Regions from separate parts of the Paenibacillus sp. FSL P4-0184 genome, predicted to be linked through region 2. Evidence: predicted binding sites of a transcription regulator. Region 2 holds the regulator's gene; each other region holds the start of a gene.

Region 1 (3,217 bases), 2.6 Mb from region 2:
GACATTTATTGTATACCACAATTCCTTCCTTTATTGTCGCAAGCGTTGTTTTTATTATTACAGGCCTAAACACAGATGCCGCAGGTGCTATTGTTCCGGAGAAGGTTGGAACAATCATGGGATCGTTGAATACAATTTATGACTTTAATCTGCTGCTTATAGTACCCGTATTAATCATCTTGTATGGTTCAATTACGAAGAAACCGACAATACCGGTCATGCTGATTTCTTCTATGTTCGCTATGGCTAACGCACTTGTATTCCAGGGATTTACTTTGAATGATGTCGTATCTTCTGTTGTTAATGGATTTAATATTTCTATGGTTCAAGTAGCTGGGTTTGATTCTGCCAACGTTATTGAAGATGTACCCCGTCTTCTAAATCGTGGCGGAATGAACTCCATGATGGGTACACTTCTCATTTGCTTCTGTGCAATCACGTTCGCTGGAACCATATCTCTGACGAAGTCCTTGGAATTGATTGTTAATAAGCTTTTGAAGTTCGTCCATTCCACAGGTTCAATGATCGTAGCAACAATTGTTACAGGTCTTACGATGATCGGAGTTACAAGTAATGGTCAGGTATCCATCTTAATGCCAGGGGAAATGCTGCGTGAAGCATATATCCGTCGGGGCTTGCATCCGAAGAACTTGGGACGTACCATCGAGGATTCAGCGGCGATTACCGAGCCTATTCTGCCTTGGACAGCTGCAGGTGCTTATATGGCGGGTACGCTGGGTGTTGCAACGCTAGATTATTTACCTTGGGCTGTTCTCTGTTGGACAGGAATAATCTTTGCGACGATATGGGGCTTCACGGGATTCGGTATCGCGAAGTTAACGCCAGAGCAACAGGCAGAAATGCTAAAGGAATATGACGGTAACACTAATGAACAAGCTGGATAAAGGAGTCTTTTAAAATGACAAATATGCATAAAGAAACTGTAATAACAACGGATGCACCAGGTGCAATTGGACCTTACTCTCAAGCTGTAAAGCTTGGGAACGTCTTATATACTTCAGGACAACTCGGACTAGACCCGGTTAAGGGGACTTTTCCTGCTACGGTTGAGGAACAGACCAAACGATCGTTGCTGAATGTCAAAGCTATACTGGAAGCGGCGGGTACAAGCATGGATCAGGTAATAAAGACGACCGTTTTCCTAAAGGATATGAATGATTTTCTTAAGGTGAATGAGATTTACGGAAGGTTTTTTGCTCAGCCATACCCTGCTCGCAGCGCTGTTGAAGTAGCACGTCTGCCTAAGGATGGGCTCGTAGAAATTGAAGTTATAGCTTATATACCTTAAGGCACAGACAGTCCGTACTACCCAAATTTGTGTTTCACACGCTGATAAGAAAATAAGATTAAAGGCCACCCTGGATAGGGTGGCTTTCTTTGAGTAGTAAGCTATGGAGCCTTTGAAATTGAGGATTTTTATGGAAATTTAAATGAAAATATACATGAAAATGTAACAGTAATCATAACTAATTACAGAAATACCTTCACAAAACATCGACTTTGCGTTATCATAAATGTGAAAACATTCACAAAGGGGCGTTATAAAGATGAAGAAGACAACAAGTACTGCTCTCATTCTCATTCTCTCTGTCATGCTCGTAATCGCAGGCTGCGGTAACAGTAATAGCAACAGCGCAGGTAATAGTAATGGCAACGAGAACAAAAGTAAGGTAAATGAGACGGCCAAAAATGATAAAGCTGAAGCCGTATCAGGTGCATCAGAAGCTAGTTACACACCACTGGATCAATTAAAAGATAATTATGATATCGTTATTGTTGGTGCTGGTGGTGCAGGAATGTCTGCTGCACTGGAAGCTAAGGCCAAAGGCTTGAACCCTGTTATTTTAGAAAAAATGCCGGTTGCAGGTGGGAATACAAGTAAATCCTCCTCAGGAATGAACGCTTCCCAAACGAAATTTCAAAAAGAGCAAAGCATTGAAGATAGCAATGATAAGTTTTATGAAGAGACATTAAAGGGCGGCCATGACACGAACGATAAAGAGATGCTTCGTTTCTTCGTTGACAATTCCGCAAGTGCAATCGATTGGTTGGATTCGATCGGAATTAAGCTGAACAATATTACGATCACAGGCGGCATGAGCGAAAAACGCACCCACCGTCCAGAAGACGGCTCTGCGGTAGGCCAATACCTTGTCAAAGGATTGGTTAGAAACGTACAAGAAAAAGAAATTCCACTGTTTGTGAACGCGGATGTTAAAGAAATTACTCAAAAAGACGGTAAGGCTAACGGCGTCAAAGTACTCTTTAACCAAGCTGATGAAAAAACCATTACAGCGAAGGCAGTTGTTGTAACAACAGGTGGTTTTGGATCCAACATGGATATGATATCAAAAGTTAGACCTGATCTGGAAGGATACGTAACGACTAACCAAATCGGCAGTACCGGCGACGGAATCAAGATGATTGAGGCACTTGGCGGAACGACCGTTGATATGGATCAAATCCAGGTTCACCCAACAGTTCAACAAGAAAAATCTTATCTGATCGGGGAAGCTGTACGCGGCGAAGGCTCTATCCTCGTAAATAGCGAAGGCACACGGTTCGTAAACGAATTGACTACACGTGATAAAGTTACCGAAGCGATCAATGCACTTCCTGAAAAAGCGGCTACGCTTGTCTTTGATTCCGGTGTCAAATCACGCGTGAAAGCAATTGAACAATATGACAAAATGGGCTTCGTGATCCAAGCGGATACCATCGAAGCATTGGCGAAAGAAATCGGTGTTCCAGCCGATAAGCTAAAAGCGACACTTGATACTTGGAACAGCGCGGTAAAGAACAAGAACGATGCTGAATTCGGCAGAACAACAGGGATGGACAACGATTTGTCCGCGGGTCCTTACTACGCTATTAAGATCGCCCCAGGGATTCATTACACCATGGGCGGCGTGAAGATCAATACGAACACAGAAGTATTAAATAAAGACGGCGCTGCTATTCCTGGCCTGTATGCGGCTGGTGAAGTTACAGGTGGATTGCACGGTCAAAACCGGATCGGCGGTAACTCTGTAGCAGAAATCATTATTTTCGGCCGTCAAGCAGGGATTAAATCTGCTGAGTTTGTACAAGCACAATAAGATTTAACTGCTATTCTGGTTAAAACAAAAGAACCGCTTGGGCTAATTGAAGCCCGGGCGGTTCTTTGTTTAATCTCTCGTTTAAAGTGAGTGGAGTG
Region 2 (3,217 bases):
CCAGCCTTTAGAAGATCCGTAACCCGAGCCACTCCACTAGCAAGTTTCAGATTACTTCCTGGGTTATGAGACACGCCTACATCATGACGCGCCAGTATCTCGATCTCTTCATCATTCAAATGAACGCCATGTGCAACAATAGACGGACGTGTGAACATTCCAAGCTTCTCTAAATGCGCTACTGGCCGAAGTCCGTAATCCACCACATTCTGCTCCACTTCGCGTTTGGTCTCGGACATATGGGTATGCATCGGTAAATCCAAATCATGTGCCGCTTGAACAAACTTAACAAAGAAGTCCGGTGGGCAAGTATATGGGGCGTGTGGCGAGATCATCGTCGTAATTCTACCATCAGCCTTACCATGCCAATTTCGTGCAAAAGAAATCGCTTCCGCAAGCTTGTGATTTTGTACTTCCTCTGGGCATAATCCGATTACGCCTCTCATCAATACGGAACGGATGCCTGATAATTCGACTACCTCTGCTACTCGATCCATATGATCATACATATCCAAGAAGGTTGTAGTACCACCTTTTAGCATTTCCAGTACCGACAAGGAGGTTCCCCAGTATACATCTTCTCCAGTGAATTTCGCTTCCATCGGCCACATCTTCTCTTGAAGCCACACCTGAAGTGCTAAATCATCTCCATAACCACGAAGCAATGACATTGCCGCATGGCCATGTGTGTTTACCAGACCTGGCATAAACAGCAGACGACTGCCATCAACAACTTGCACATCATCTTCCATTAAAGGCTCTTCTTTTCCTATGTAAGTGATCAAATCATCTTCAATAGTCATATATCCATTCAGAACCGGCTCATCCGTTCCCGGAATAAGAAAACGCCCGCCCTTAATAATCGTTTTACTGCTCTTCATTTCCGGTTTCTTCCTTTCCGTCTTTCAAATAATAAGCAAGGCTTTGCAAATCCGTTGTAAAATCGGCAGCATGAACCCGGATATTCGATGGTGTTTTTAGAATCACTGGTGCAAAATTCAAAATCGCCTCGATGCCAGACTCAATGAGAATATCTGCTACATTCTGCGCTTCTGAATCAGGCACAGTAATTATCCCAATTCGAATACCTTGCTCACGAATCGTCTGACCAAGCTCCTCCATCGGTTGAACGGTAAGAGAGTTGATTTTCCGCCCTACCTTAGGTGCATAGGAGTCAAATATAGCGGTAATCTTCATAGTATCTTTCAGATAAGCATTGTAATTAGATAATGCATGTCCAAGGTTACCGGCACCTACTAAAGCCACATTCAATTGTTGATCCAGCTTCAGAATATGACGGATTTTTTCAATAAGATAAGTTACGTCATACCCGATACCTTTTCTACCAAAGTCTCCAAAATAAGCTAAATCTTTACGAATTTGAGCAGGATTCAAATCAAGTTTTTGTCCTAGTTCTTGTGAGGAAACGGTTAATATTTCACGTTTCTGGAGATCATTCAAGAAACGCAAGTACACAGGAAGTCTGCGAACAACGGCTTCTGATATTTTATCCGATTTCATAATTTACCTCCTAATTTAAGTGATATTCTGTTCAAATCCTATCGAAATATCTGCACCTCGTCTCAAGGAAGAGCGGTATTCTTATACCGCCCTTCCTTGTAGAGTGATTAATAAGATCGATGACGTTCTTTTCAAGAAACGCCTCCGTCTTCCAACCACTCCGCTATACGAGGAACCATTTGATCCGTAAGCATATGCTCCATTTTCGGGCCAGGCAACGAATAGAGGAAATACTTCCCATAGTGAGATTCGATCACCCTTGTGTCATACACAATAACAATACCCCGATCTTGCGCTGTCCGTACCAGCCTCCCAAATCCTTGCTTGAAGCGAATAACCGCCTGAGGAACAGACAACTTCATAAACGGATTCTTTTTCTGGGCTTGTAATAACTCAGACTTCGCTTCCGCTAGGGGGTGGTTTGGCGGTTGAAATGGGAGTCTCACGATGGCCAAGCATGTTAATGCTTCACCTGGAATATCTACACCCTCCCAAAAGCTGCTTGTTCCTAACAGTACAGAAGCTGCACTGTCCTGAAAACGGCGGATCAGCTTGCTACGGCTGCCCCCCTCCACGCCTTGACCTAACACCGTGATCTCTTGTGAGGCTAGAGCCTCTTTCAGAGGATCGTAAACCTGGCGTAGCATCTTGTAAGAAGTAAACAGGACAAGCATCCGCCCACGTGTTGTAATAGCTGCTTCTGCTAGTGACTGTACGAGTGTATCGACAAATCGGGCATCGCCTACACTACCCTTCACACTTGGGAAATCCCGCGGAATAACTAACAGCGCCTGCTCCCGATACTTAAAGGGAGAAGGCAGGAGTGATGTCATCAGACGCCCCTCTTCCGCAGCTTCATTAAGTCCGAGATTATCAATCATAAACTGGAAAGATTTATCGACAGAGAGTGTCGCCGAAGTTAGTACGATACTTTTCTTCTTGTCGAAAAACAGCTCCTTAAGCTGAGTACTAACATCAACAGGAACGGCATACAACTGTAGCGATTTACTGCGATAATTTCCATTCGCCTCCAGCCAATATACTACATTCTCATCATTTAATCCCATAAAAAACCGTACTTGCTCACGTATAGAAGCTAAATCCTTAAATAAGCCGCTAATATCGGTAACTAGGCTATCTGAGGAAGATTGACCTTCTTGATCTCGCATCTCATTAAGCATTTTATCACCTTTACGGATAATTTCGCTTAATGTCAGATTCATAGTATTCTCTAAAGCAACCAATTCATCCCAATCTTTCGGTTTACGGGTAGGAAGTAACCGCATGACTAACTGGCCGGCTTCTCCCGCCGCTGCATCGCTGCGTTCCGGCAAGAGGGTGAATAGTTTATCACTAAGCAGATCCCAGGTTTCTTTTACGGTAAGAAGGTCCGGATAGATTCTATCGATCACTCCGCTCCATTCAGAAGCTTCCTCACTGCCTGATGACTGAAGCATTTGGCGAAGTGTAGGAAGTTGGCCATTTCGACTATCCTTATAAAGACGCGATAGTGTATGTGCCACCGTGAAATGCTTCATATGCATGCCTAAATGCTTGCCAGCCACGTCCTCCAGATGATGGGCCTCATCTATTACAAGATGTTCATAAGCCGGAAGTAGTTGATGCCCAGCCTTAACATCTGCGAAAAGCTTAGAGTGGTTCGTAATAACCACGTCTGCAATACCAGCTTCATGCT
Region 3 (3,217 bases), 1.8 Mb from region 2:
TAAGTCTTCTTAGGCCAGCCCTCAGAAATAATGAACGGAGATACCCCTGTATTCCAGATAGAGTTCCCTAATAGTAGGAACATCGAGGCAATACCCATATAAAGATAAATTCGTGTATGCCCCATTAGCTTCCAGGTAGATTGTTTGTCAGGACCAGCCTTCTGGTGTTCTGCGACCTCCTGTGAAGAATCTCCTCCGACTTTCTTGAGATATACAAAAAAGAATACCGCAAATACCGCTGAAGTTACGCCGTTCATCACAAAGCTGAGCATATAAGAAATATCGGCCAAAAAACCACTTAACGCCGTACCCAGTGCTACACCAATATTATTAGCGACATAAATAACATTAAACAGCTCTCCGCGCTGCTTCGTAAAACGAAAGCCGATAAATGCCTGAATCGCAGGTAAGGACAGTGAATTAAAGAGCCCTACCAGTCCCATCGCGACCATAAATAACGTCCAGTTGTTACTTGCTGCCGGCAAAGTGAACAGAGCAAGTGCATTCATGCCCAGCGCTCCAACAATCAGCCGGTTAACGCCTACCTTATGATAGAGTGAGCCCCCGAGTAGTTGACCCACAATTCCTCCAACTGATTGAATAAGAATCACTAATCCGGCATCCGACATGCTGCGTCCAAGCTCATCAAAAACATACATTGTAACCAATGGCCACATCAGTGCACTACCCGTTGCATTAATAAGACTAGCAATTAAAAATATCTTAACTTCTTTAGGATAATTCTGTAAAAACTTCATAAGTAGTGTACATCCCCTGTAATATATGTGTCATTATTCCATCCAGTATTATCCCAAAACAGGGTTCAGGGCAAGCGGACGCATTGACGTGCTATCGTGATAAAGTCTCAGTATACTTTACCTCTTATTTAGGACTAACTTCTGCCGTAGCTGAGAAAAAAGTAGCACCTTTCACGTCCGCATTCCTCCCTATTTCTATTATCTATTTATATTTTATAGTTGCCGCTGTCGTCCGTAAAGTAGACTAAACAATAATGAAGTGTTTCGTTATTACAAAGTCGGGGTAATAGAGCCTAGAAACACTCCCCCTTTTAAAATTCGCTGTGCATCCGAATTCGTTCCCCCGAGCTCGGATACATCACGGCGGATTTTATTTGTCTATACAGCAAAAAGCACCCCTCAACTATTCTAAGGAGTGCTCTATAAGATAGGTTTAGGCGTGTTTTTTTACACCGCTGCCGGACATGCTGTCCACGGACTGAATAGATGCAGGCTCTTTGCGCAGGTAAGCCATCCAATAAGCTGCCGCAACAAAGATCGCACCGCCCGTCAAGTTTCCTAGCCATACCGGAACAAAATTGTTGAAGTACTCTCCCCATGAAAAATAACCTTCAAAAATAGCTGCCGGAATTAAGAACATGTTGGCTACAACGTGCTGGAAGCCGATAGCTACAAAAGCCATCGTTGGGAACCAGATACCGAGGATTTTGCCACTGAAGTTATCTGCTCCATAGGAGAGCCATACCGCCAAAGCTACAAGCCAGTTACAACCGATACCGGAAACAAATGCCGGCAAGAAGTCTGCCTCAAGCTTATGTCCTGCCATCTCCACTAATTTTTCCAAATACACACCGTCAGAGGTTAAACCCACCACGTGACCGAAAAAGTAAGCTACAAACAAAGCTCCCGCTAGATTGCTCAGGGTAATCAATACGAGATTCTTAACCACTTCCCAGAAGGATATCTTCTTCGCCATAAAAGCAAGTGGCACAGCCATCATATTGCCTGTCAGCAGTTCTCCCCCTGCAAGCAGTACTAGAATCAATCCAACAGGGAAGACAGCTGCCCCAATAAAGTTAGCGATGGATCCCCATTCATGTGGTGCGCCAGCAATGACGCGAATATCCAGTAAAAATCCGAGCGCGATAAACGCTCCTCCCAAAAAGCCCAGAATTAGTACGGTGCTTAAAGGATTGTGCGCCTTTTTTATGCCGTTCTCGACCGTGACTGCGGCAATCTGCTGCGGTTTATTATAAGCCATGATTCCTATCCCCTTCATCTATTTACTTAAAATTTGTTCCTTTACGACCATTGTAGCGTGTCATAAAACACATTAACGTGATAATTATCACTTAATGAAAAACTAAGTGAAACTTTTCACTGACATGTCAAATTTAACGAAGCGCATCCATAATTACATTTGTAAGAACAGGCTCCATATTATTTTAAAGGTAAATAGTACCAGCTTCAATCACAAAAAACCGGAGCCATATATGGCTCCGGTTTACCCAACTTTATTGTTCACAGGCATATAAATTATACGGTTACTGCCTCTTTACTTGGTACTGATGCCGGTAGCGATTCGAGGCCTACTGTATTCAGGAAGTTCCAAGGCTTGTTGTAATGAGGTTGGAAGAAGAAATCGATAAAGGCAAGCTGATCGATTGTCATTTTATTTTGAATACATACAGATACTGTGTTGATCGATTGCGTCAAGTCCGTCTTGGACAAGATTTGCGCTCCGAGAATGCGGCGTGTGGCGCGATCAAATACCACTTTTAATTGCACCTGCTCGAAGGTTGGCATAAATTCTGGACGGTAGTTGTCAATAATCATGGTAGTTTCTACGTCCATTCCTTCAGCCTTAGCCCCTTCTTCAGTAAGACCGGTAGCAGCGATATTATCTTCATAAATCTTAATGCCCGAAGTCCCTTGAGTACCCATATAAGGAATCGTCTCTTTCACTAAGTTACGTGCGACCAAAGTGCCCATCCGTACTGCATTGGTTGCCAGTGGAATATAAGCGTGCTTACCCGTAGGGTTGTAATGAATCGCGCAGCTGTCACCAGCGGCATACACATCTGGGCAACTAGTCTGCATATAATCATTGACCAGAATTGCGCCATTTGGCAGCATATCCACTTGACCTTTTAACAGCTCAGTATTCGGACGGAAGCCGATGCAGAGAATTACAAGATCCGCCTCATGTTCCCCTTCGCTTGTGATAACCTTGGTAACTTTACCACCTTCACCAGCAAAAGAACTTACCTTCTCATTCAGCGCTAATTTAATACCATGATCCTTAAAGGATTGTTCGATCGGCGCAGTAAACTCTGGGTCCAAATATTTATTCAAAATACGATCTTCGCCATCAATCAGCGTAACTTGCTTTCCGTTCATTTGGAAGGCTTCCACCAACTCAACGCCGATATATCCAGCGCCTACGACTGTGATTTTAT
Region 4 (3,217 bases), on a different contig from region 2:
AATACATTTGTGATCTCCCAAACGGGTGATAAATAACGGGAAATCAGACGATTAATGAGATGATCCTGCTTAGTCAAACGAGCATAAAAGGCGAAGAATCCTGCACCGAAATCAATGGAAGCTATAATTAAATAGCCGTACAAGAACAGCCAGAGCACCGAGATGCCAATTATTTCGTAACTCATCATTCAGTGCCCCCCTTTTCCGTAGATTGATTAGGATGTTCCTTCATCCATTTCTCCATCTCAACTTCTGCCGGATTATTGTTGAACAAGCGTCTTAGCACGATTACACACATACTGCCGAGTACGATGTACAAGAGCAATAAGGCGAAGAATATAATTCTTACATTCGGTGAAGTCGTGGCAGCCTCCTCTACACGCATATATCCACGGATAATCCACGGCTGTCGCCCAACCTCTGCATAAAACCAGCCTAGCTCTACAGCTAGAAAAGCGAGCGGTGCGATCAGTGCGATGATGCTAAGCATCCACTTGTTAAGCGCATTGCGCTTTTTCCAGAACACAAACAGGAAATATAGGACTGCTATCGCGAGCAGAGCAAATCCGATTCCGGCCATTAAATCAAACAGATAATGAACGAGAAGCGGTGGCCATTCATCCTTGGGGAATTCCTCCAGCCCCGTTACCTCTGCATTAAAGTCTCCAAAGGCCAGAAAGCTGAGCACCTTCGGCAAATGAAGAGCCCCTAGAACTTCATGCTCTGCATTCAGCCATCCCATTAAAACCAAATCCACACCGCTACCCGTCTCAAAATGCCACTCTGCCGCTGCAAGCTTCTCCGGCTGATGCTCGGCCAAAAACTTGGCGGACACATCTCCAGCTAACGTGTTCAGCAAGCCGAACACCAAAACAACCGCCATCATGAGATTCAAGGATTTTTTGTGGTATGCGGATACCCCTTTTCTCAGCATCGCAAAGGCTGCAATACCGGCTAACAAGGCAGCTCCTGTCAAATAGGCCGAGCTTAATACATGGAACACCTTGGAGAACGTCGCCGTATTCAGCATCGCTTGCACTGGGTCAATCGCTGTGAATTGGCCTGCTTCCATGACAAAGCCTCCAGGCTGGTTCATGAATCCGTTCACCGTCGTAATAAAGACGGCAGACATGCCTGCCCCGGCGACAATAGGAATCGTCAGCAGCCAATGGATATACGGATTTTTGAACCGATCCCACGTATACAAATAAATGCCCAAGAAGATGGCTTCAAAAAAGAACGCAAACACTTCCATGAATAACGGAAGAGCGATAACATTCCCAGCCAGTTTCATAAAATTCGGCCACACCAGTGCCAGTTGTAGTGAAATCGCTGTACCGGTCACGACACCAACCGCTACAGAAATGACAAATCCCCGAGACCACCTCTTCGCCATAAGTGTATAATGGGGATCTTTCTTTCGGATCCCGATGAACTCTGCTATAGCGATCATTAGCGGTATACCGACGCCAATCGTCGCAAAAATAACGTGGAACCCGAGAGTCAAGCCTGTCACCAGCCTGCTCCATAGCACCGTATCAATTGCCATTCTTTACTGCTCCCTTCAAACTCTGTTCATTTTTCGTCATAACTTGATGCTTATGATTAGGCCGGCTAACTCTTAGGCTGTATTCAATATCAGGTTTAGCAGGGCTCAGCGACATCGTTGCCTGTTCGTTTTAGTATGACGTTCCTCGTTCTTTGCTATGTAAAAAAGAGAAAAATTTCACAAAGCAAGAGTTGGCGAGCCTGATTTACCTGATACTGAGCAGTCAAATTAATAACGTGACCTAATGATTAAAATCATCTTATCTTAAATTGCAAGTAATTCAATCACAGATATCTCTTTATCCCTAAACGTTCAAGAAAGGGTCAAATCTTTCTGACAACTCAGTGAATAACACAAAAAGAACCCAAAAGAGCTATTGATTCAATAGCGTATATATGATTTCACAAGTCTCCTCCTACTTCGATGTTAGAAAAAAACAATATTTCCTCATTTTTACCTCTAATATATACCCCCTTCTGCAACAAAAAAACACTGACTCAAATCATCAGTGTTTTTGAATTAAAGCTAATGTCATCTTCGTCATGACAAATCTTTCTCCATTTCATATTGCTCGATGTATACGTCAAGACCAACACTTTGAAGGAAACGTATAGAATTTGTATCTCTTTTGTCTACATTGTTAACGGTGATGATAGAATGTCTCTCTCCCATCCAATGAAATAAGGAACGCCCAAATCCCTGGTTTCTTTTTTCTCGCAAAATACCGAATTGTACAACTGCTCCGTTAGCCGATTTTATTACCGCGTATCCACAAATCTTATTCTCTTCCCTTATCGTGACCACATCGTATAAATGCGGGTTTCGTAAAATCGCATGAACAGATTGTTCCCAAGAAGGTTCAAAATTCCAATAAGAATGTACCGATGTCCAATCGAATTCTTCCGGTCGAACCATTGTAATGAATGTATGTCTATGATCGTCCTGAAGGGTGACATCAATACGCCCCTTGAAACAAGCCAATTCTCTATGAATTTGAAATCCTATGGCGGTATACGCTTTTATAGCTTTATCATTCGTTTGAATCACTTCAAGCAAACACTTTTGAATATGAGCTTCTTTAAGGATGGGAAGAGCATGACGATAAATTTGTTCGACTAGCCGTCTCCCTCTATATAAAGGAACGACTCCTGTACCAGTATTAAATGCAGTACTTTCGCCGTTACGATCCCCGATGCCATGCATAACAAATGCAACCAGCTTCTCTTGATCAAAAGCACCAAACGACATCTGATAATTAACTCCCGCACCTGCAAATTTATCAGCTAAATACTCCGAAGAAACATGAAATGGAATTACATAATCGGAGAAGGCTTCGTTAAAGCAAGTTGTAAACTCTTGTAATTCAAGATCCTTAACACTTTTGATCAACATGTAGTTTTTTTCTCCTTTTCTTTTGGTACTAAGTTCTTAATCATCAGCCAATCTCCAATTCATCATTTAGTACGGCCATAGAAAAAAGAATACCCATCTGACTTTCCAAGCTTAGTCGTCTCCATTCCGTCCACTATCTTGACCGCTTTCAGTAACGATATAATTTGTGTATTCATGAGCTTTGCATCAAATTTGCCCATCTCTCTGTCTTCACTATCCACGAGCAGATAGTCGGGCATTGGAATGAAGCCAATCACCGGTATCCCTGCTTCAAAT

What was found. The regulator Rex, encoded in region 2, represses fermentation and respiration genes when NADH is low (regulators of the CRP and FNR family bind a similar motif). The targets are predictions, from matches to a motif close to TTGTGAAATATTTCACAA.
Region 1: the regulator Rex is predicted to act here: its motif matches at 1,536-1,553, upstream of MKY52_RS07075 (flavocytochrome c).
Region 3: the regulator Rex is predicted to act here: its motif matches at 2,124-2,141, upstream of MKY52_RS10885 (formate/nitrite transporter family protein).
Region 4: the regulator Rex is predicted to act here: its motif matches at 1,715-1,732, upstream of MKY52_RS28080 (cytochrome ubiquinol oxidase subunit I).

Annotation. Positions count from the first base shown of each region.
Region 1 is NZ_JBBORN010000001.1:1,657,245-1,660,461, reverse strand. Features, by position in the region: gene nhaC (Na+/H+ antiporter NhaC) at 1-905, shown strand, start outside; gene MKY52_RS07080 (RidA family protein) at 920-1,309, shown strand; gene MKY52_RS07075 (flavocytochrome c) at 1,569-3,119, shown strand.
Region 2 is NZ_JBBORN010000001.1:4,269,574-4,272,790, reverse strand. Features, by position in the region: gene MKY52_RS18750 (amidohydrolase) at 1-881, opposite strand, end outside; gene MKY52_RS18745 (redox-sensing transcriptional repressor Rex) at 868-1,521, opposite strand; gene dinG (ATP-dependent DNA helicase DinG) at 1,653-3,217, opposite strand, start outside.
Region 3 is NZ_JBBORN010000001.1:2,518,705-2,521,921, reverse strand. Features, by position in the region: gene MKY52_RS10890 (MFS transporter) at 1-758, opposite strand, end outside; gene MKY52_RS10885 (formate/nitrite transporter family protein) at 1,192-2,019, opposite strand; gene MKY52_RS10880 (FAD-dependent oxidoreductase) at 2,295-3,217, opposite strand, start outside.
Region 4 is NZ_JBBORN010000002.1:1,393,907-1,397,123, reverse strand. Features, by position in the region: gene MKY52_RS28085 (cytochrome d ubiquinol oxidase subunit II) at 1-188, opposite strand, end outside; gene MKY52_RS28080 (cytochrome ubiquinol oxidase subunit I) at 185-1,549, opposite strand; gene MKY52_RS28075 (GNAT family N-acetyltransferase) at 2,090-2,941, opposite strand; gene MKY52_RS28070 (hypothetical protein) at 3,004-3,217, opposite strand, start outside.